4 regions of the Streptomyces sp. NPDC003042 genome follow, and region 1 is predicted to be linked to each of the others. Evidence: riboswitches for the same ligand, from Rfam matches in the RefSeq annotation. Region 1 holds a riboswitch; each other region holds the start of a gene.

The links. A riboswitch is a leader RNA that binds a small molecule or an ion and turns the genes downstream of it on or off. The one in region 1 is predicted to bind cobalamin.
Region 2: another riboswitch for cobalamin. It lies ahead of ACWDYJ_RS06675 (ABC transporter substrate-binding protein); the one in region 1 lies ahead of ACWDYJ_RS02130 (cobalamin biosynthesis protein).
Region 3: another riboswitch for cobalamin. It lies ahead of ACWDYJ_RS30070 (ribonucleoside-diphosphate reductase subunit alpha); the one in region 1 lies ahead of ACWDYJ_RS02130 (cobalamin biosynthesis protein).
Region 4: another riboswitch for cobalamin. It lies ahead of ACWDYJ_RS28785 (FecCD family ABC transporter permease); the one in region 1 lies ahead of ACWDYJ_RS02130 (cobalamin biosynthesis protein).

What each region holds. Positions count from the first base shown of each region.
Region 1 is NZ_JBSFTP010000002.1:180,567-186,051, reverse strand. Features, by position in the region: gene ACWDYJ_RS02150 (hypothetical protein) at 1-475, opposite strand, end outside; gene ACWDYJ_RS02145 (alpha/beta hydrolase family protein) at 593-1,723, opposite strand; gene ACWDYJ_RS02140 (anion permease) at 2,044-3,324, shown strand; gene ACWDYJ_RS02135 (hypothetical protein) at 3,365-3,586, shown strand; cobalamin riboswitch at 3,752-3,905, shown strand; gene ACWDYJ_RS02130 (cobalamin biosynthesis protein) at 3,943-4,902, shown strand; gene ACWDYJ_RS02125 (cobyric acid synthase) at 4,899-5,485, shown strand, end outside.
Region 2 is NZ_JBSFTP010000008.1:24,995-30,479, reverse strand. Features, by position in the region: gene ACWDYJ_RS06690 (DUF2207 domain-containing protein) at 1-1,551, shown strand, start outside; tRNA gene ACWDYJ_RS06685 (tRNA-Trp) at 1,616-1,689, shown strand; gene ACWDYJ_RS06680 (class I SAM-dependent methyltransferase) at 1,722-2,387, opposite strand; adenosylcobalamin (AdoCbl) riboswitch at 2,511-2,666, shown strand; gene ACWDYJ_RS06675 (ABC transporter substrate-binding protein) at 2,863-3,660, shown strand; gene ACWDYJ_RS06670 (FecCD family ABC transporter permease) at 3,657-4,697, shown strand; gene ACWDYJ_RS06665 (ABC transporter ATP-binding protein) at 4,694-5,485, shown strand, end outside.
Region 3 is NZ_JBSFTP010000083.1:17,750-23,234, reverse strand. Features, by position in the region: gene ACWDYJ_RS30090 (carbon starvation CstA family protein) at 1-2,030, shown strand, start outside; gene ACWDYJ_RS30085 (YbdD/YjiX family protein) at 2,027-2,221, shown strand; gene ACWDYJ_RS30080 (Uma2 family endonuclease) at 2,276-2,860, opposite strand; gene ACWDYJ_RS30075 (GNAT family N-acetyltransferase) at 2,937-3,431, shown strand; cobalamin riboswitch at 3,473-3,606, shown strand; gene ACWDYJ_RS30070 (ribonucleoside-diphosphate reductase subunit alpha) at 3,750-5,485, shown strand, end outside.
Region 4 is NZ_JBSFTP010000075.1:29,284-34,768, reverse strand. Features, by position in the region: gene ACWDYJ_RS28800 (sensor histidine kinase) at 1-478, opposite strand, end outside; gene ACWDYJ_RS28795 (DUF6326 family protein) at 790-1,245, shown strand; gene tnpC (IS66 family transposase) at 1,320-2,753, opposite strand; cobalamin riboswitch at 3,046-3,181, shown strand; gene ACWDYJ_RS28785 (FecCD family ABC transporter permease) at 3,365-4,393, shown strand; gene ACWDYJ_RS28780 (ABC transporter ATP-binding protein) at 4,393-5,178, shown strand; gene ACWDYJ_RS28775 (ABC transporter substrate-binding protein) at 5,188-5,485, shown strand, end outside.

The DNA of each region.
Region 1 (5,485 bases):
GGTGGACGAGCGACCAGGCGTCGAAGAGCGCGACCCAGCCGCGCAGTACGGCGGTGTCGTCGCGGTCCCAGGCGCGCAGCCGCCAGCCGGGCCGGGCGTGGCCGCCGTGCACCTCGACGAGGCCGGCGAGCCGGGCACGGTCCCAGCCGACACGGATCTGACCGGGTGTCAGGCCCAGTTGGGCGGCGGCCCGTTCGGTGTCGGCGAAGGGCAGCGCACCCGCCGGGGCGGGTCGTCCGCCGTCGCCCGCTCCGAGGTGCAGCTCGGCCCAGCGGGCCAGCCGTACCGCGTCGGCGAGGGAGGCGCGAGCCCGGGTCGCCAGGTCTGCCGGGGCGGGGGTGCCCGCCGGAGGCCGGGGGGCCGGCCGGGTTCGCCGGTCGGTCACCGCCTTGCGCGCCGTGGCCACGGAGCGCGGGGAGACGAGTCGGAGTCTGGAGTCGCGAGCCAACTGCTCATCAGGCTTTCGGGACGTCACGGAAGCAGTCTTGCCCGTCACTGGCCGAAAGCCCAAACGGAACCGGTCGTTTCCACAGGTCAGAGGGCGGACGGACCGGGACAATCCACCCACCCCACTCCCTCCCGTACAGCCCCTTCACATGAGAGGGATCAGGAAGCGGCGCATCGCCTCCTCGTAGCGGTCGGGATCGGCGTTCCACATCGCCCCGTGCGGGGCGTCCCGGACGGTCTGCAGGGTGACGAGGTCGGGCCGGGCGGCGGCGAGCCGGCGGGACGGCTCCCAGGGGGCGAGCGTGTCGTCCGGCCCGTGGAAGATCAGGAGGGGGACGCGCAGCTCGCCCGGCTCCGCGCCCGGCGGACGGCGGTCGGCGCGCAGCCCCGCGCGGCCCTCGGCGGCGCGGACCGCGAGCGGAAGGAGCGCGGCCGGGACACGGCGGGAGGCGGCGAGGGCGCGCAGGGTGGCGTGCCAGTCCAGCACGGGCGAATCCAGCACGAGCCCGGAGATCCGGGCGGCCAGGGCCGAGCGCTCGACGGCGTGCAGGGCCATGGTGGCCCCGGTGGACCAGCCGTGCAGGATCACGCGCCGGGCTCCGTAGCGCAGGGCGTAGCGGATGGCGGCGTCCAGGTCCCGCCACTCCGACTCGCCGAGGTGGCCGACTCCGTCGGGAGGGGCCGGGGCGCCGAGGTCGCCCCGGTAGCCGAGGTCGAGGACGGGGAAGCGGTGGCGGTGCAGGAAGGGCATGACCACCATCGGGTGCTCGCGACTGGCGCCGAGCCCGTGCACGGTGATCACCCAGGTGTCCCGGGCGGCGGGCACGAACCAGGCGGGCAGCGGGCCGAGCTCGCCGGGGACGTCCACGTCGGCGTGGTCGAGGCCGAGGGCGGTGCGCGGGTTGCCCAGGTGGACCTGGGGGGTGAGCGTGACACGGGTGCCGGGGTCGAGGCTGCCGTGGGTGACGGCGAGGAGGCGACGTACGACGGTGTCGGGTTCATGGGGGACGTCGGCGAGGACGGGGCCGACCACCGCGTGCACTCCCGGCGCGTCCAGCCCGTAGGTACCGGGGCGCAGGGACGCCGCCGAGCGGGTCAGCACGACCCGTCCCGCGGCGGTGGAGTGGACGCTGAGCCGGGGGCCGCCGCGCAGGGGGCGGCCCGGTTCGGGGCGCAGGGCGACGTCGGCGGCGTACCGGCCGGCCGCGACAGCGGCTGCTCCGGCACCGATCAGGGTCGTGGTGACGGCCGCTGCCGTCACTGTGGCGGTACGCACCGCTCCAGTGTCGAGGCGCGGGGGCGGACGGGCCACCGGAGGAGATCGTTCCGGGCGGGGCGGCGAAGAGGCGGTCCGGAGGTGATCTGGGTCTCCTTCGGGGTCCACCGGGGCGGGCCTCCGCACCGGAGGTCCCGGGTGGAGCGGTTCATTCACCCGGCTTTGACGTGCATTAATCGATGGATCTACGGCAGAATCGGGACGAAGGTCCCGATCGCGCGCCGAGGGGGGACACCATCGCGCCCCACTCAGTTCACCTTCCGTTCATCCAGATTGCCTACGGTCGCCGAGCCACTGACGTCAAACAGAAGCCTGGGTAAATGGAGCACATAACGCTTCTCCTCGGGATCGTGATCATTACCGCTCTCGTGTTCGACTTCACGAACGGTTTCCACGACACGGCCAACGCGATGGCCACCACCATCTCGACCGGCGCCCTCAAGCCCAAGACTGCGGTGGCGATGTCCGCCGTGCTGAACCTCGTCGGCGCCTTCATGTCCGTGGAGGTCGCCAAGACGATTTCCAAGGGCCTGGTCAACGAGGAAGGCATCCAGCCAGAAGTGATCTTCGCCGCCCTGGTCGGCGCGATCCTCTGGAATCTCGTCACCTGGCTGGTCGGACTTCCTTCCAGCTCCTCCCACGCCCTGATGGGCGGCCTGATCGGCGCCGCGGTGGCCTCGGCCGGCATCGGCGCGGTCAACGGCAGCGTCGTCGTCACCAAGGTGCTCATCCCGGCGATCGCCGCTCCGCTCGTGGCCGGCCTGGCCGCGCTGCTGGCAGCCAAGATCACGTACAAGCTCGGCAACAGGGTCGGCGAGAAGACCTCCGCCAAGGGCTACCGCACCGGTCAGATCGCCTCGGCCGGTCTCGTCTCCCTCGCGCACGGCACCAACGACGCGCAGAAGACGATGGGCATCATCACGCTGGCGCTCATCGCCGGGAACGCCCTGCCGGCCGGCGCCAACCCGCCGGTGTGGGTCATCGTCTCCGCCGGTCTGGCCATCGCGATGGGCACCTACCTGGGCGGCTGGCGCATCATCCGCACCATGGGCAAGGGGCTCACCGACCTTCAGCCGCAGCAGGGCTTCGCCGCCCAGACCTCGGCCGCCAGCGTCATCCTGGCCTCCTCCAGCCTCGGCTTCTCCCTCTCCACCACCCACGCGTGCTCCGGTGCGGTCATGGGTGCGGGCCTGGGCCGCAAGGGCGGCGTGGTCCGCTGGTCCACCGCCACCCGGATGTTCATCGCCTGGGGCCTGACCCTGCCGGCCGCCGCTCTGGTCGCCGCCGGTGCCGAGCTGGTCATGCGCAGCGGTGACATCGGCGTCGCGGCCGTCACGGTCTTCCTCGTGGCCTCCTGCGTGGCCATCTGGTTCATCTCGCGCCGTCAGGTCATCGACCACCACAACGTCAACGACGTGGAGCCGGTCACCGGGGACACCGCGGCCGAGCAGCCCGGTGTCGTCACCACGGCCATGGCCATGGTCGCCGTCCCGCCGGCCACCGTCGCGGCCGGTACGACCGCCGCCGTGACCGACGAGGACCTCAGGGCGACCATCCCGGCCGCCACGACCACTCCGGCGGCTCCGGCCGCCGCGGTCTGACCGAGACATACAGAGACCGAGACATTCAGAAAGCGGCAGTATGAAGATCGACTGGGCAGCACTCGGCTCCGTCTTCGGGGTCAGCCTCACCGCCACCGTCGCGCTCGTGGCCCTCTTCACGCTGGGCCTGGTGGGCCTCTCCAAGCACGAGGCCGCCACCGAGCAGGGCGGGGCCGCCACCCTGGCCCGCAGCGGCGCCTACGCCTGCTTCGCGCTCGTCGCGGGGGCCGTCGCGTACGGGATCTACCTGATCGTCAGCTGAGACGCCACAGGTGAAAGCTCCTTCCGGTTCTTCCGGAGGGAGCTTTCGCATGCCCGGCGCGCGTTCTCACGGCCCGCGTTCTCACGGCGGGGCGACGGCGGGGCGACGGCGCGGTGACCGCGGGCCGACGGCGAGTCAGCGCCAGGTCAACGGCAAGTTGACGGGCGTTCTCGGTGCGTGGTGGACTGCCCGAGCCAATACGGCGGCATGGAGAGGAAGTCCGGTGCGAATCCGGCGCGGTCCCGCCACTGTCACCGGGAAGCGCACGCGGTGCGTGCGCCCCGGGAGCCAGGAACTCTCGCCGCCGGACACGTCGAACCAGGGCGCGGACCCTGAGTGAGGACATACCTGCCACCATGCGTGCCGATCGCGTTTTCGCGTACGGCGCCACGGCGGGCCTGATCGGCGACCGGATCCTCGGGGATCCGCGCCGAGGGCACCCCGTGGCCGCCTTCGGACGAGCCGCCGCCGCTGTCGAACGCGCCCTGTGGCGCGACGACCGCGCCCGGGGCGTCCTCCATACCCTGGTGTGCGCGGGGGGCGCGGCCGCCGTCGGCGCGCTGGGCGCCCGCGCCGTGCGCTCCCGGCCCGCGGCCACCCGTATCGCCCTGACCACCGTGGCCACCTGGGCCGTGGTCGGGGGCACCTCGCTCGGCCGGGAGGCCCGCGCCATCGGCGGGGCGCTCGCCGCCGGGGACGCCGAGGTGGCCCGGGAGCGGCTGCCGCACCTGTGCGGGCGCGACCCGCAGGCCCTGGACGAGCAGCAGATGGCGCGCGCCGTCGTGGAATCGGTCGCGGAGAACACCTCCGACGCCGTGGTCGGGGCGCTGGTGTGGGGAGCCGTCGCCGGGGTGCCCGGGCTGTTGGCCTTCCGCGCCGTGAACACCCTCGACGCCATGGTGGGCCACAAGTCGCCCCGCTACCTGCGCTACGGCTGGGCCTCGGCGCGGCTGGACGACCTGGCCGGCTGGCCGGGGGCACGGCTGACGGCGCTCGCCGCCGTGGTCGCCGGCCCCGACCGGCGGGGAGCCGTACGGGCCTGGCGCGCGGACGCCGCCGGGCACCCGAGCCCCAACGCCGGCCCGGTGGAGGCCTCCTTCGCCGGGGCGCTCGGCGTACGGCTGGGCGGGACGCTGGCGTACGGCGGGCGGGTCGAGCACCGGGCCGTGCTGAACGGTGAGGCGGGGCGGCCGGTGGAGGTCGCTGACATCGAGCGGGCGGTGCGGCTGTCGCGGCGGGTGACGTGGCTGGCACTGGCTTCATGTGTGACGTTGCGGTTTGCCATGTCACGGTGCACTCGGAGGGGGCGCGGATGAGCGGTGCGAAGCGCGGCGGCGGACTGCTGGTCGCGGGCACGACGTCGGACGCGGGCAAGAGCGTGGTCACGGCGGGCATCTGCCGCTGGCTGGCGCGCGAAGGCGTGAAGGTGGCCCCGTTCAAGGCGCAGAACATGTCGCTGAACTCGTTCGTGACGCGCGAGGGCGCCGAGATAGGCCGTGCGCAGGCGATGCAGGCCCAGGCGGCCCGCGTGGAGCCGACGGCGCTGATGAACCCGGTACTGCTCAAGCCCGGCAGCGACCGCAGCAGCCAGGTGGTGCTCCTGGGCAAGCCGGTGGGCGAGATGAGTGCGCGCGGCTACCACGGGGGTCGGCAGGAGCAGTTGCTCGGCATCGTCACGGACTGCCTGGAGCAGCTGCGGGGCACGTATGACGCCGTGATCTGCGAGGGGGCGGGAAGTCCGGCCGAGATCAACCTGCGCCGGACCGACATCGTGAACATGGGCATCGCGCGGGCCGCCCGCTTCCCGGTGGTCGTGGTGGGGGACATCGACCGGGGCGGGGTCTTCGCCTCCTTCTTCGGGACGACGGCGTTGCTGTCCCCCGAGGACCAGTCGCTGAT
Region 2 (5,485 bases), on a different contig from region 1:
GTCAGCGGCTTGTGGGTGAGCGCCGAGATCGCCGAGGACGGCAGTGCCCGCATCACCGAGGTCATCGACTACGACTTCGGGTACGGCGCGTCCTCCCGGCACGGCATCTACCGCGACATCCCGGACCTCGCCTTCGACTCACGGAAGGCCGACATCAGCACCACCGAGGACGGGGTCCCGGTCACGCACGAACTGACACGCGGCGACACGTCGCAGACGCGCATCACCATGGGCGATCCCGAGCGCGCGAACACAGGTCTGCGCCGCTACCGCCTCGAGTACACGCTCCAGGACATCGCCCGTGACGGCAAGCTCAACTGGAACGCGGTCGGCGCCGGATGGAAGGTCGACCTCGACGACATCCGGATTCACGTCGTGGCCCCGTACGACCTCACCGGTACGCGCTGCGTGCAGGGCGTGACCGGCTCCCGGCAGAGCTGCACGGCCGTAGAGCCCGAGCCGGGCCATCTCGTCGTCGCGCTCGACGGGCTCGGGGCGGGCGGGGGCGTCACGCTGCACAGCTCCGGCGCCGTGACGGGATCCGTCGGTGGGGCGGCTGCCCCGCCGGCGCCGCCCACGGGGATGCCTGACGGCGACGCGCTCATGAACCCGCTCCGGTCGGCCCTGCTGGCGGCGGCAACCGCCCTGGCCGGCGCCCTGGTGACGGCGCGGCTGCTGCGCCTCGCCGGCCGCGACCGGCGCGCGGACGCGCTCACGCCGAGAGCCGTTCCTCCGGAGGGATTGAGCCCGGCGCAGGGCGGCATCCTGCTCGCCGAACGGGTCGAGCCCCGGCACCAGGTGGCCTGGCTCCTCGGCGCCGCCATCGACGGCCATGTCCGCATCTTCGGCGAAGAGCGGTATCCGACCGTGCGGCGCACGACCCGCCGGGACGAGCACACCGATCCGGCCACCGAGACCGTGCTCGGTGAGATGTTCGCCGGCCGGGGGGAGTTCGACCTCGGCGCCGACGACCAGCGCTTCAGGACGGCCTGGCACACCCTCGGCGACCAGCTGGCCGACTGGCAGCGCACCAGCGGCCTGTGGGACCCGGCCGGCGAGCGCCGCTCCCGCACAGCGCGGCGGATCGGCATCGCCGCGGCGGTCCTGGGCCTGGTCGTCGCGACCGCTCACAGTCCGCTCGGCGGCTGGACCGGCTGGGAAGGGTGGCCGATCGTCGTCGCGGGCGCCGTGGTCGCGGGCGCCGGTCTCGCCCTGTGGCTGCGCGCCTGGGAACTCCAGGGCCGCACGGCCCGCGGCGCGGCGTTGTGGGGTCAGGCGGAATCGTTTCGGCGCTTCATGGCCGACCCGCACCCCACCGACGCTACGGCGCTGTACACCGCCTGGGCGGTGGCCCTGGGCGAACTGGCCGCCTGGCAGCGGGTGGTCACCGCGTCGACGACCGAACCCCCAGCCCCCGCTACCCCTTACGGCCCGGTGCTGGCCGTGGGCCTGATCGCCGCCACGGCGGTCTCGGGAGCGCCCCTGTCCTCCGGCGACTCCGTCGACTCCGGCGGCGAAGGCGGTGGCGGCGGTGGCGGCGGTTCCTGGTGACCGGGCGGGCTCCACGAAATGTGTGGATCTTCAGGCTCCGTCATGCGATGGTTGGTCTCATCGAAGGGGTGTAGCTCAGCTGGTCAGAGCAACGGTCTCCAAAACCGTAGGTCGCAGGTTCGACTCCTGCCGCCCCTGCAACGGATTCGGCCGCCGGTACGGGGCTGATGTCAGACGGGCCGGGTCTGCGTGACGCGCCACAGGCGCCGGGGGAGGTCCCCTTCCTCGAAGGCGTGGACCTCGTCCAGGTTCCAGCCGTCGGCGAGTGAGTCGACCAGTTCGCGGGGGAAGAAGTGCACGGCGAATCCGCCGTGCTCGAAGATGTCGTCGCCGTGGGCGGTACCCGCTCCGTAGTGCGCGTCGCCCGTGTGACGGACGGTGTAGACGAAGGTGCCTCCCGGGCGCAGGACGCGGCGGACCTCGCCGACCGCCGCGTGGATCTCCTGCGTCGACAGGGCCATGCACAGCAGCATGTGCGCGAACACCCCGTCCACGGAGGCGTCCGGCAGCGGCAAGGGCTCACGTACGTCGTGCACGGCGGTGGTCACCCGTCCGGCGAGGCCCTGCTCCCGGGCGGCGTCGGTCAGCTGTTCCAGGCCGAGCGGGCTGAAGTCCGTGGCCCGCACGGTGAAACCCTCCCGTGCGAGGTACAGGGCGTCCCGGCCGTGCCCCGCGCCCAACTCCAGGACGTCGGCCGCTCCGGTCCTGCGGAAGACGGCGGCGGCGTGGACCGCGGGGGCCGAGGGCTGCTCGCCGTACATGCCGGGGTGGGCGCGGTAGGTCCTCTGCCAATGGGCCCGTTGAGCCTCGCCCAGCTCCTTGCTGTCGTCCGCCATGGCCGACCACCCGATTCCGTCGTCTGTTCCGCCGCTCGCGCGCAGTCGGCGTGGACGCCGACGTGCTGAGGAGTGTGCCGCAATCCCCGGCCCCGGAGTGCACGGCGCCCGTCTGGCAGACTGGCCGGGTCATCCAGGCGGTGCAGGACAGGAAACCGGTGTGAATCCGGTGCGGTCCCGCCACTGTGACCGGTATTCCGCCCGCGGGATGCCGGGAGTCAGACACTGACGCACCGCCTCTGCACTTCGACCGGGGACGAGGATCCCCCGGAGAGGCTTCGCCAAGTCGCGTTCCCGCGCCGCCCTGCGCTCACTCATCCCCGTCGCGCTCCTGATACCGCTCGCCACGTGCGGCGGTTCCACCGGCGCCGACCGGCCCGCCGCGCGCCCCGGAGCCGCGCCAGGGTTTCCGTACACCGTCACCAACTGCGGGGTCAGCACCACCTACCAGACCCCGCCCGAGCGTGCCGTCACGATGAACCAGCACGCCACCGAGATCCTGCTCGCCCTCGGACTCCAGGACCGGATGGCCGGCACGGCCTACCTCGACGACTCGGTCCTGCCCGCCTACCGGCCCGCATACGACAAGATCAAGGTGCTGGCCGAGGAGTACCCCTCGAAGGAGATCCTCCTCGGCGCCAACCCCGATTTCGTCTACGGCGGTTACGCCAGCGCCTTCGACATGTCGCAGGGCCGCGACCGCGAGGGGCTGGCCACCTCCGGCATCAACTCCCGGCTGAGCGTGGAGTACTGCACCCCTGGCCCGGTCGGGCTCGAACAGCTGAAGACCGAGATCAGCGAGGTCGCCCGGACCTTCGGCGTACCCGAGCGCGGCGCCGCCCTCATCCAGGAGGAGCAGCGCCACATCGACGCCGTCACCGCGCGGGTGAAGGACAAGGCGAAGCCGGCCGTCTTCGTCTACGACTCGGGCGAGGCCTCCGCCTTCACCTCCGGCGGCAACGGCATCGGCAACGAGATCGTCTCCCTCGCCGGGGGGACGAACGTGTTCGCCGACCTCAAGGACACCTTCGGTGACGTGTCGTGGGAGAAGGTCATCGAGCGCAAGCCCGAGGTCGTCCTCATCTACGACTACGGCGGCACCACCGTCGAGGCCAAGAAGCAGCGTCTGTTGAACGACCCGGCCCTGTCGCAGGTTCCCGCCGTCAAGAACCAGCGGTTCGTCGTCCTCCCGCTGTCCTCGGCCGTCCTCGGCGTGCGCGTCGCCGACGCCGTCGAGTCCCTGGGCCGCCAGCTGCACCCCGACGCCGCGTGAGGCGGCGCGGCCGTACCGCGGCCGTTCTCGTCCTCCTCGGCGCCGCGCTCGTCGTGTCGGCGGTGGCGGGCCTCGCGCTGGGGCCCGTACGGATCGCCCCCGGCCAGGTGCTCGACATCGTGCTCGGCGGCCGGCGCACGGGCGCCTTCGCCTCCATCGTGTGGGACGTGCGGATGCCGCGCGTGCTGCTCGGGGCGGTCGTGGGCGCGGGGCTCGCGGTCGCGGGCACCGTACTCCAGGCGCTCGTACGCAACCAGCTCGCCGATCCGTTCCTGCTCGGCGCCTCGTCGGGTGCGTCGGCCGGGGCGGTACTCGTCATCGTGTTCGGCGCGGGGGCCGGAGCCGGGGCCGCCGGGATCGCGGGCGGGGCCGGCGTGCCGCTCGCCGCATTCGCCGGGTCCATGGCCGCGCTCGTCGCCGTCTACGCCATGGCCAGACGCGGCGGCACGATGACCACCGGACGGCTGATCCTGGCCGGAGTCGCCGTCCAGTACATCCTGTCCGCGCTCACCAGTCTGGTGCTCGTGCTCTCCGCGCACCCCGACCAGATCCGCTCCGTGCTGTTCTGGACGCTGGGCGGGCTGGGCGGGGCCCGCTGGAACGAACTCGCCCTGCCGGCCACCGCCCTGCTCGCCGGCACCGGCCTGCTCGTCACCCTCGCCCGGCCGCTCGACCTGCTGCTCGCGGGGGAGGAGGGCGCGCACACCCTCGGCCTGGACACCGGGCGGTTCCGGGCCGCCGTCTTCGTCCTCACCTCCCTCGTGATCGGGGTGCTGGTGGCGTACAGCGGGGCGATCGGCTTCGTCGGGCTGATGATTCCGCACGCCGCCCGGATGGTGGTGGGCGCCGGTCACCGGGCGCTGCTCCCGGTGGCCGCGCTGGGCGGGGCCGTGTTCCTGACGCTGGCCGACCTGGTCGCCCGTACGGCCGCCGCACCCGAGGAGATACCGGTCGGCGTGGTCACCGCACTGGTCGGAGGCCCCTTCTTCCTGTGGATGCTGCGCAGGTCCGGCCGTACTGAGGGGGTGGGCGGATGACGGGGAGTCCGGTGGAACTCACCGTCGAGGGAGTGCGTTATGAGGTCGACGGGCACACGCTGCTGCACGGAGTCGACCTCACCGCCCGGTCCGGCGAGACGGTCGGTGTGGTCGGGCCGAACGGCAGCGGCAAGACCACGCTGCTGCGCTGCCTCTACGGCACCCTGCGGCCCGCTGCCGGACGGGTGCTGCTCGACGGGACGGACGCGGGCACGCTGGGCGTGAAGGCCCGCGCCCGGCGTGTGGCGGTCGTCCCGCAGGACGCGGCAGGCACCTTCGGGCTGACCGTCCGCGAGGTCGTCGCCATGGGCCGCAGCCCGCACAAGCGGTTCTGGGAACAAGACAGCGCGGACGACGCCCGACGCGTCCGCGAAGCCCTGCAGACCGTCGGCGCGGCCGCCTTCGCCGCGCGCCGCTTCGACGAGCTCTCCGGCGGCGAACGCCAGCGTGCCCTGGTCGCCCGCGCCCTCGTCCAGGAGCCCGGCCTGCTCGCCCTCGACGAGCCGACCAACCACCTCGACATCCGCTACCAGTTGGAGATTCTGGGCCTGGTGCGCGGGCTGGCCGCCACCAGTCTGCTCGTCCTGCACGACCTCAACCTCGCCGCCTCCTTCTGCGACCGGCTCTACGTCCTGTCGGGCGGGCGGGTCGTCGCGGCGGGGCCGCCAGGCGAGGTGCTCACCGAGGAACTGCTGGCCGAGGTCTACGGGGTACGCGCCCACATCGGGGTCCACCCGACCACGGGAGTCCCGAACATCGTCTACCTCCCGGCGGGCCGGTCCGGTGCG
Region 3 (5,485 bases), on a different contig from region 1:
CGTACGCCATCGGCTACCGCTTCTACGCGCGGTTCATCGCCCGGCGCGTACTGAAGGTCGACAAGACGCGGGCCACCCCCGCCGAACGCCTCGACAACGGTGTCGACTTCCATCCCACCGACCGGCGGGTGCTCTTCGGGCACCACTTCGCCGCCGTCGCCGGCGCGGGCCCGCTGGTCGGCCCCGTGCTCGCCGCGCAGATGGGTTACCTGCCGGGCACCATCTGGATCGTCGCGGGCGTCATCTTCGCCGGTGCCGTGCAGGACATGGTGACGCTGTTCTTCTCCACCCGGCGCGACGGGCGTTCGCTCGGGCAGATGGCCCGCGACGAGATCGGCCCCGTCGGCGGAGCCGCCGCCCTGGTCGCCGTGTTCGCCATCATGATCATTCTGCTGGCGGTGCTGGCCCTGGTGATCGTCAACGCGCTGGCGCACTCCCCCTGGGGCGTCTTCTCCATCGGCATGACCATCCCGATCGCCCTCTTCATGGGCGTCTACCTGCGCGTGCTGCGGCCAGGGCGGGTCACCGAGGTCTCGGCCATCGGCGTCGCGCTGCTCCTGCTCGCCATCGTCGCGGGCGGCTGGGTCGCCGAATCCTCCTGGGCGGACACCTTCACCCTGGAGAAGGAGACGCTGGTCATATGGATGATCGTGTACGGCTTCGTCGCCTCGGTGCTGCCGGTGTGGATGCTGCTCGCACCGCGTGACTACCTCTCCACCTTCATGAAGGTCGGCACCATCGCGCTGCTCGCGCTGGGCGTGGTCATCGCGATGCCGACCCTGAAGATGCCCGCCGTCACCGACTTCGCCACGCGCGGCGACGGACCGGTCTTCGCCGGTTCGATGTTCCCCTTCGTCTTCATCACCATCGCCTGCGGGGCCCTGTCCGGCTTCCACTCCCTGGTCGCCTCGGGCACCACCCCGAAGATGATCCAGAAGGAGACCCAGGTCCGGGTCATCGGCTACGGCGCGATGCTGACCGAGTCCTTCGTCGCCATCATGGCGATGATCGCGGCCTGCATCATCGAGCCCGGTCTCTTCTTCGCGGTGAACTCCCCCGGCGGCGTCATAGGCACCACCGTCGAGTCCGCCTCGCAGGCCGTGACGAACTTCGGCTTCGCCATCAGCCCGGAGGCCCTCGCGCAGGCCGCGAAGGACGTGGAGGAGAGCAGCCTGCTGTCCCGTACGGGCGGTGCGCCGACCTTCGCGCTCGGCATGTCCGAGATCTTCTCCGCCGTGATCGGCGGGACCGCGATGAAGGCCTTCTGGTACCACTTCGCCATCATGTTCGAGGCCCTCTTCATCCTGACGACGGTCGACGCGGGCACCCGCGTCGGGCGGTTCATGCTCCAGGACACCCTCGGCAACGTGCACAAGTCCTTCAAGGAGGTCAGCTGGAAGCCGGGCGTGTGGCTGGCGAGCGCGGTCGTCGTCGGCGGCTGGGGCTACTTCCTGTGGGTCGGCGTCAAGGACCCGCTGGGCGGCATCAACCAGCTCTTCCCGCTGTTCGGCATCGCGAACCAGCTGCTCGCGGCGGTGGCCCTGGCCGTCTGCACGACCCTGCTGATCAAGTCCGGACGGCTCAAGTGGGCCTGGATCACGGGTGTTCCGCTCGCCTGGGACGTGGCCGTCACCCTCACCGCCAGCTACCAGAAGATCTTCTCCGAGGACGTGAAGGTCGGCTTCTTCGCGCAGCGCGAGAAGTACCAGACCGGCATCGACGCCGGGAAGGTGCTGCCGCCCGCCAAGAACATGGACGACATGCACACCGTGGTCACCAACGCCACGGTCGACGGCGTCCTGTCGGTGCTGTTCGCGGTCCTGATCATCGTGGTGCTGGCGGACGCGGCCCGGACCTGCTTCAAGGCCATCAGCAACCCGGAGTCCGTGAAGCTCTCCGAGGTCCCGTGGACCGAGTCGAAGATCGTCGCCCCGGCCGGTCTGATCGCGACGGCCGAGGAGAAGGCGGAACTCGCGACCGCCGGCCTCGACTCGGGCGGCGGCCGGGCGAAGGAGCCGGTGTCGTCATGAGCCTGCGCAGCGTCCTCGCGCGAGCCCGGTTCTACGTACGGGAGTTCTCGGGGGAGGCGGCCTACGACCGGTACGTCGCCCACGCCCGTTCCCACGCCCCGGACGCGGAGGTCATGACCCGCCGCGCCTTCGAACGCGAGCGCACGGACGCCCGCGAGGCGAACCCCCGCGAGGGCTTCCGCTGCTGCTGAGCCCATACGTACGCAGGGCCCCCGCCCATCCTGGGCGGGGGCCCTGCGGCGTGCTCAGCGCACCCAGTCCTTGAGGGGCTCGGTCTGGAGGGTGATGCCGACGGGTTCGGGAAGCTTGACTTCCTTGCCGAAGGGAACGGTGCGCACAGTCTCGTAGCGGTCGCCATCCGGGTCGCTGTGGACGAGAACCTGGCACTTGAGCCGGTCGATGAGGAGGTAGACGGGGATACCGGTCTGCGCATAAGCGCGCGGCTTCTCGATCCGGTCGCGCCGCTCGGTGTCGGAGTCCCACGTGGTCACCTCGACGGCCATCAGGATCGGGCTCGGATCCACCCAGTGGCCCTGTCCTACGAACGCGTCCTCGTGCGCCAGAACCCCGTCCGGAATGGCGCGGCCCTCCCGGTACTGTTCTGCCTTGATCCCCCGCCCTGGGTGCAGCCAGAACTCCGGGTGGTGCTGCACGCAGATCCGCGTCAGCCACAGAATGACCCGCCCGTGGTCCCCGTCCGGCATGGCCTTGCTCCTCAGCACCCCACCGATGAATTCCAGTCGCAGCCCCTCCGCCTCGCGGGCCGCTGTGCGGGCCAGGTGCTCGAACTCTTCGATCGTCATGTGGGGCCGGTCGGTCATCACGGTCATGCCTCGCTCACCTTCTTCGACGGTGCTCTCCGACGATAGCGCCGACGACCGACACCCGTCCGGCACACTCGACCGCATGGACATCTTGATCAGGCCGGCAGTGCCCGCCGAATACGAAGAGCTGGGCGAGCTCACCGCGCAGGCGTACTTGGGCGACGGGCTGCTGACCTCCGGCGAGGCGTACTACGCGGGCGTGCTGCGCGATGTCGCCGGCCGGGCCGCCGATGGGGAGGTCCTCGTCGCCGCGTACGAGGGCACCGTGCTCGGCGGCGTGACCTTCGCCCCGCCCGGGAGCCCGCTGGCCGACATCGCCGGGCCGGGCGAGGCGGAGTTCCGGATGCTGGCCGTTTCCCGCGAGGCCCGCGGGCGGGGCGTGGGCGAGGCCCTGGTCCGCGCCTGCGTGGCCCGCGCCCGGCAGTTGGAGGGCGTCACGCACCTGGTGCTGTCCACCCAGCGCGGCATGACCGGCGCCCAGCGGATCTACGAACGGCTCGGCTTCGTCCGTACTCCGGAGCGGGACTGGGCCCCGGTTCCGGGGCTGACGCTCCTCACGTACCGACTGGAGCTGTAGCCGCGCCGACACAACATGTGGGGGGTCACGCAAGCGGGCGCCCCCACATGTATGCTCAAGGCTGCTGTCGCCGCAGGGGAATCCGGTGCGAATCCGGAACTGTCCCGCAACGGTATGAAGTGCACCCCTTCGTGCACCCGCAAGTCCGAGGACCTGCCGACAGCGCGCCCGGCTCGACCGAACCGGGTGCCGATACGTCCGGGCCTCGCGGTTGGGCCGGTGGACGCCATGCGGTGTACGCGTACCTGCCACGCCCGCATGCGCTCCGTCGCGCCCCGCCCCGCCGATGACCGGGCCGAGCGAGGGAGAGCTCCCCCCGTGACCATCGCGCCTGCCGCACCGCGCGCCGAGTCCGTTCCGTCCGACCCGCAAGGTCCTGGGGCCGCGCTGCTGCGCACCCTGACCGAGCTGACGGCCGACCTCCCCGACACCGACCCCGGCAAGGTCGCCGCCGCCGCCCTGCGCGGGCGCAGCTCCGTCGCCGACGAGGCCGAACTGCGCGGACTGGCCACCGAGGCCGCGGCGGGCCTGATCTCCGAGGACCCGGCGTACTCCCGTCTCGCCGCCCGGCTGTTGACGCTGGCCGTCGCCGCCGAGGCCGCCGGCCAGGGCGCCACCTCCTTCGCCGCCTCCGTGGAGGTCGGTCACCGCGAGGGGCTCATCGCCGACCGTACGGCCTCCTTCGTACGGACCCACGCGCGCCGCCTGGACGCGCTGGTCGAGCACGCCCTCGCCGAAGGCGCGGACGACCGCTTCGGCTTCTTCGGCCTGCGGACGCTGCACAGCCGCTACCTGCTGCGCCACCCGATCACCCGCCAGGTCATCGAGACCCCGCAGTACTTCATGCTGCGCGTGGCCTGCGGCCTCGCCGCGGACGAAAGCATCCCGGCCGTCGAGGAAGTGGCCTCGCTCTACCGACTGATGAGCCGCCTCGACTACCTGCCGTCCTCCCCCACGCTCTTCAACTCCGGCACCCGGCACCCGCAGATGTCCTCCTGCTACCTGCTGGACTCCCCGCTGGACGAGCTCGACTCGATCTACGACCGCTACCACCAGGTGGCGCGCCTGTCCAAGCACGCGGGCGGCATCGGTCTCTCGTACTCCCGCATCCGCGCCCGCGGTTCGCTGATCCGCGGCACCAACGGCCACTCCAACGGCATCGTGCCGTTCCTGAAGACCCTCGACGCCTCCGTCGCCGCCGTGAACCAGGGCGGCCGGCGCAAGGGCGCCGCCGCCGTCTACCTGGAGACCTGGCACGCGGACATCGAGGAGTTCCTGGAGCTGCGTGACAATACCGGTGAGGACCAGCGCCGTACGCACAACCTGAACCTGGCCCACTGGGTGCCGGACGAGTTCATGCGCCGCGTGAATTCCGACGCCGACTGGTCGCTGTTCTCCCCGGCCGACGTGCCCGAGCTCGTCGACCTGTGGGGCGACGCGTTCGACGCCGCGTACCGCAAGGCCGAGGCGGACGGCCTGGCGCGCAAGACCATGCCCGCCCGCGACCTGTACGGCCGGATGATGCGCACCCTCGCGCAGACCGGCCAGGGCTGGATGACCTTCAAGGACGCCTCCAACCGCACGGCGAACCAGACCGCCGAGCCGGGCTCGGTCGTCCACTCCTCCAACCTGTGCACCGAGATCATCGAGGTCACCAACGACGGCGAGACGGCCGTCTGCAACCTCGGCTCGGTCAACATGGGCGCCTTCGTCGTGGAGGGGGAGATCGACTGGGAGCGTCTGGACGAGACCGTCCGCACCGCCGTGACCTTCCTCGACCGCGTCGTGGACATCAACTTCTACCCGACCGAGCAGGCCGGCCGCTCCAACGCCCGCTGGCGTCCGGTGGGTCTGGGCGCGATGGGCCTGCAGGACGTCTTCTTCAAGCTGAAGCTGCCCTTCGACTCCCCCGAGGCGAAGGCGCTGTCCACGAAGCTCTCCGAGCGGATCATGCTCGCCGCGTACGAGGCCTCCTGCGACCTCGCCGAGCGCAGCGGCCCGCTCCCGGCCTGGGACAAGACCCGCACCGCGCGCGGCGTCCTGCACCCGGACCA
Region 4 (5,485 bases), on a different contig from region 1:
CACGAGCGAGCTGTTCGCGTTCGCGGGCCTTGGCTTGGTCGATGTCGCGGATGAGGATCTTCGTGTGATAGCGGATCGCGGCGCCGAGCGCGGTGGCGAACAGGAAGAACCCGTATGATGCGACCGAATCCGCCAGGCTGGTGGTGTCGGCGACGTTGGTGATGGCCAGCCAGAGCAGGATGACGCCGAGGCCGCTTGCGGCTTCCCGACCGGAGCCCCACCGGAACAGGGCGTAGGCCAGGATCAGCGCCGCGGAGATGCTGTTCAGCAGGGCGCCTTGCGACCCGGTGAGGATTCTGACGATGTCGACGATCGTCAACGTGCCGAAGGAGACCGCAACCGCGACGAGCGGGTGCGTGCGTCGCCACAGCAGGGGGCCGAGGACCGCGAGCACCGCGAGTAGCAGCAGCGGGCGTGGCGCCAGGTCCTGGCGAAGCACCACTTCCAGCAGGGACCAGCAGATCAGTACTGCGACCAAGGCCCAGTCCCGCGGCCTCCGGTCCGGGGCATTCGTGGGTCGAGGTTCGGCCCACAGCGAGCGGAGTGTGTTGGTGGCCATCTGATCAGCCTAGGCGGCCCGCGTGCTCGGTGTATCCGCCGAAAGTACAAGAGCCCGGCTGTGCCAACGGCCAGGTCGAATCAGGCTCCGCGGCTGATGTGCCCGCCGCCGGCATCCGTGAAGGTGGAAGCACCCACCCAATCGAGCCAGGGAGCATTGTGATGAGAACGCCTCAATCCCATACCGCACTAGAGAATCCGCCGTCCCAGAGCACGCTGGAAGATCTGCGCATGCCCGTGCAGGCCAAGCTCGCAGCAGCATGGACCAGCTTCATGTTCCTCTACATCTATGTCGACTACCTCGCCCTGTACAAGCCCGGCTTCGTCGACGACATCCTGGCCGGCATCGTCCACGAGTTCGACATCGGTCCAACCTTTGTCGCCATTGCGCTCACGCTCATGGCCATCCCGATCCTCATGATCCTGCTCTCCGCGACACTGCCCGCCCGTGTCAACCGCACCATCAACCTCGTCGTAGCAACGCTCTACATCCCCGTCTCGATGTTCAACGCGGTAGGGGAGTCCTGGACCTACTTCTACTTCTACGGCCTCTCCATCGGACTCGAGGTGCTGCTCCTGGCCTTCATCCTGCGCTCCGCCTGGACCTGGCCACGCCGCACCGCATCACCGGCGACCCTGGCAGCCAGCCTCGACAGCGAGCCACTCCGCAGGCCGCAGCAGGCGTGACTGCCCGCCCCGCGCCCGACCATCCTTCGCTCGCGCCACCCGCGGGCACGGTCCATTCAGCGGTGACCTGATGGTCATGCCGGTGTGGCGATGCTCCAGGGATCGCCCAGAAAGGCGTTGCGTAGGGCTGTGAAGACCTCGACGCCGTGGGCTTTGGCCGTGGCGATGTAGGAACGGACGCGGCAGAACGCGGTGAGTCCTCGCATGCTGCGCCAGCTCCCGCTGATCTTGGCTTGGAGCTTGGCCATCCTGATCGCCTGCTCGGCTGGGTTGTCGGTCCACTCGACGTGGAAGTCCAGGGTGAAGTTGAGGACTTGATCGACTCGCTCACGCATCCGTTTCGCCAGCTTGTAGGCGTCGTGGCTGCGGCCGGCGGTCCCGGGGGTGTTCGCGTCGATGCCCTGCTGCGCGGTGTTGAGATACAGATCCCGCAGGCTCTGGCTCGTGGTCGTGGACAGGCCGGCCGCGCCCTGCGTGATCGCGGTGTCGACGGGGCGTCGTGCCTTCTCCAAGGTCTGGCGCATCTGCTCGGCCCACGCCTGATGTTCGGGGTCGGACTCCCACACGGCCTTGAGGTCGCGCAGCAGGTGAGCGCAGCACAGTTGCACCTGGGTGACCTTCCCGCCACGGGTGGTGTCGCTGTATTTGTGGTAGCCGTGCCAGTCATCGCGGATGAGCACTCCGGCGAAGCGCGGCAGGATGTCGAAGCCGTCCATGGCGGCGTGGCTGCGGGTCTGGTGCGCGCCGTACCAGATCAGATTGTCGGTGCGGGCGGTGTAGACGTAGCCGGTCGCGCCGTTGACCGGCACCGGGGTCTCGTCGTGGTGCAGCCGCGGCGCGGCGGCCAACGCGCGTTTCAGGTCGGTCTCGAAACCGACCAGCCGCGTCGACAGTCGCCGCAGGCAGGAGGCGACGAACCCGGTGGACACCGGGCAGCCGAACAGTTCCGCGAGCATCTCAGCGGTCCGCTCCATGCTGACATGCCCGCGATAAGCGATGTGCGCGGCGAACGCCCGCACGTTCGGGCCGTAACAGACCGGCCCGGACACCCCCGCCGGAGGCGGCGCCTGGGTGAGGTGCCCGGCCGAGCACCGCCGCCGCATCAGATCGAACTGGACCTTGCGCAGCGTCACCGGCGGGACGTCCCACTGCTGGACCGGGGTGAACCCCTCACCAGGGGCGTTCGAATCCAGACACTCGCCGCAGGTCGAGCACTCGGCGGGCTCGACTGGCACTGTGTCAGCCAACTCCGAGACCGGCGCGAACTCCAGGCCCGAGCCCGGGTGTCCCCGCTGCCCACCGGGCTTGCGGTCCTTGGACCGTTCTCGCCGCGAGTTCGCCTTATGCCGCTTGGCTGACGGTTCCCGACTGCCCGAACGCGCCGGTCGTGCAGGAGCGGATCGCCGCCGCGCTCGACGGCCGGGCGGCGGAGGTGGAGCTGGTCGAGGTGCGCGAGGAGGAAGAGGCCGCGCTGGGGCATGACCGGCTCGCCCACCGTGCTGATCAATGGCGCCGACCCGTTCGCGGTGGCGGGGGCCGCGCCGAGCGTCTCGTGCCGCCTGTACCGGGACGCGGACGCCCGCACCGACGGGGCGCCGAGTGTGGAGGCCCTGCGCGCCAGGCCCTCACGGGCGGGGGCAGCCGACCCATTGCAGCACCTGTTGTTGGCGTTCGTTTAGCTGTCGGGTCGCTGGCCGTGTTCTGCCGGTCCATCGTCTTCATCGGCCTGAGCACATTGGCTGCAGCACTCGGGCTCAGGGCCGTATCCGCTCGGCCCGCACGGCGCCGTGCCGGGAGCGCGCTAAGCTGCACACGCCCCGCGGGGGAAGTCCGGTGGAAGTCCGGCGCTGACCCGCAACGGTAGGCGGAGTGACGAACCTGTAGGCAGGTCCGTCCCCCGTGAGCCCGATTACCCGCGGCGGTGAAGGCTCCTGACAACTCGCCGTGGACTGCGAGAGGGTGCTGCGCCGGACGCACCACGTCGCGGTCTGCTCCCTTGGCGTGTGGCACGGCCCGAGGCGAAGGCGATCCGCCCGTGGCCATACCTGTCGAACACAGCAGCGCTGCCGCGCCGCCGCACGCTTCCCGAACGGGCACCGGGCCGGCGCCGCCAAGACGCGTGCCGCTGCCACCTCTTCTCGCCGCCCTGTGCGTCGCGCTGGTGCTCTCCGTCGTCTGCGGGGCGGGGATCGGGGCTTCCGGACTCTCCTGGGGCGAGGTGCTGCGCTATCTCTGGTCGGGGCTGGCAGGTGGAGCGATAGCCCCCGACGAGGTGCCGGCGTACACCATCGTCTGGGAACTGCGCTTCCCGCGAGCCCTGCTGGCCGCGGTCGTCGGCGCAGGGCTCGCGGCCATCGGCGTCGCCGTGCAGGCCATGGTCCGCAACGCGCTCGCCGACCCCTTCGTCCTCGGCATCTCCTCGGGCGCGGCAGTCGGCGCCAACGCCGTCATGCTCTTCGGTGCGCTCGGCGCGCTCGGTATCTGGGCGCTGTCCACCGCCGCGTTCTTCTCCGCGCTGCTCGCCATGATGCTGGTGTACGCGATCGCCCGCACCGCTCGTGGTCTGACCCCGATGCGGCTGGTCCTCACGGGCAGCGCGATGTACTACGGCTTCTCGGCCGTCACCACGTTCATGGTGTTCGCGGCCGAGCGCGGTGAGGCGGCCCGCTCCGCGATGATGTGGCTGCTCGGCAGCCTCGGCGGCGCCAACTGGGCCTCCCTGCCCGTTGCCGCGGGCGCCGTGCTCGCCGGCCTCGTTCATCTCACGCTGTCGGCGCGCCGACTGAACGCGCTCGCCATGGGCGATGAGACGGCGGCCGCGCTGGGCGTGGACGCGGGGCGGCTGCGCAAGGAGCTCTTCGTGGTCTGCGCGGCCGTCACCGGGGCCGTGGTCGCCGTCAGCGGTGCGATCGGCTTCGTCGGACTGATGGTTCCCCACGGCGTACGCATGCTGGTCGGCGCCGACCACCGCCGGGTGCTGGCCGTCGCACCGCTGGCGGGCGCGGTCCTGATGATCTGGGTGGACATCCTCTCCCGCGTCGTGATGGCACCGACCGAACTGCCGGTGGGCGTACTGACCGCAGTCATCGGCGTGCCGTGCTTCGTCCTGCTGATGAGCCGCCGCTCGTACACCTTCGGAGGCGCGTGATGCGGATCGACATCGATGACCTGACGGTCGAGACCGCGGGCGCGCGGCTGGTCGAGGACGTCACCCTGCGGGTGGGCGGCGGGCAGCTCGTCGGGCTGGTCGGACCCAACGGCAGCGGCAAGTCCAGCCTGCTGCGCTGCGTCTACCGGGCGCTGCGCCCCACGGCCGGTACGGTCCGGCTCGGCGGGGAGGACCTGCACGCGATGAGCGCGCGCGACGGCGCCCGCCGGCTGGCCGCGCTACCCCAGGAGTCGGTCGCCGAGTTCGACTTCACGGTCACCGAGGTCGTAGCGATGGGACGGCTGCCGCACCAGAGTGCCACGGCCCGCACCACCGCCGGGGACCGGCAGGCCTGCGAGGCCGCGCTGGCGCGGGTCGGCGCCGGACACCTGGCCGACCGCGGCTTCCTCACGCTCTCGGGCGGGGAGAAGCAGCGGGTCCTGATCGCCCGCGCGCTGGCCCAGCAGCCGCAGGTGCTCGTGCTCGACGAGCCCACCAACCACCTCGACGTCGCCCAGCAGTTGGAAGTGCTGTCGCTGGTGCGCGGCAGCGGGCTCACCGTGCTCACCGCACTCCACGACCTCAACCTCGCCGCCGTCCACTGCGACCTGCTCTACGTCATCGAGCACGGCCGGATCGTCGCCTCCGGCGCTCCGTACGACGTACTCACGACCGAACTGCTGACCGAGGTCTTCGGCGTACGGGCGCACCGCGTGCCGCACCCCGAGTCCGGGGCCCTGCACCTGCTCTTCGACCGACTCCCGCCCGCTCAGCCCGCCTCTTAAGGAGCCCCGATGACCTCGCTCGTACGCCCCGCCGCTCTCGCGCTCGCCGCTGCTCTGACTCTCACCGGCTGCGGCGCCGAGGTCACCTCCCGCGACAGCGGGGACGGCCAGGCCAAGGCAGGCGGCCACTATCCCGTGACCATCGAGAACTGCGGTCAGAAGAAGACCTATGGCGCGGCCCCGGAGCGCGTGGTCACCAATGACGTCGGCATCACCGAGATCATGTTCGCGCTCGGCCTGGAGGGCCGCATGGCGGGCTATGTGATGCCGGACGACAGGGGCGATCTCGACTCCGTCCCATGGAAGG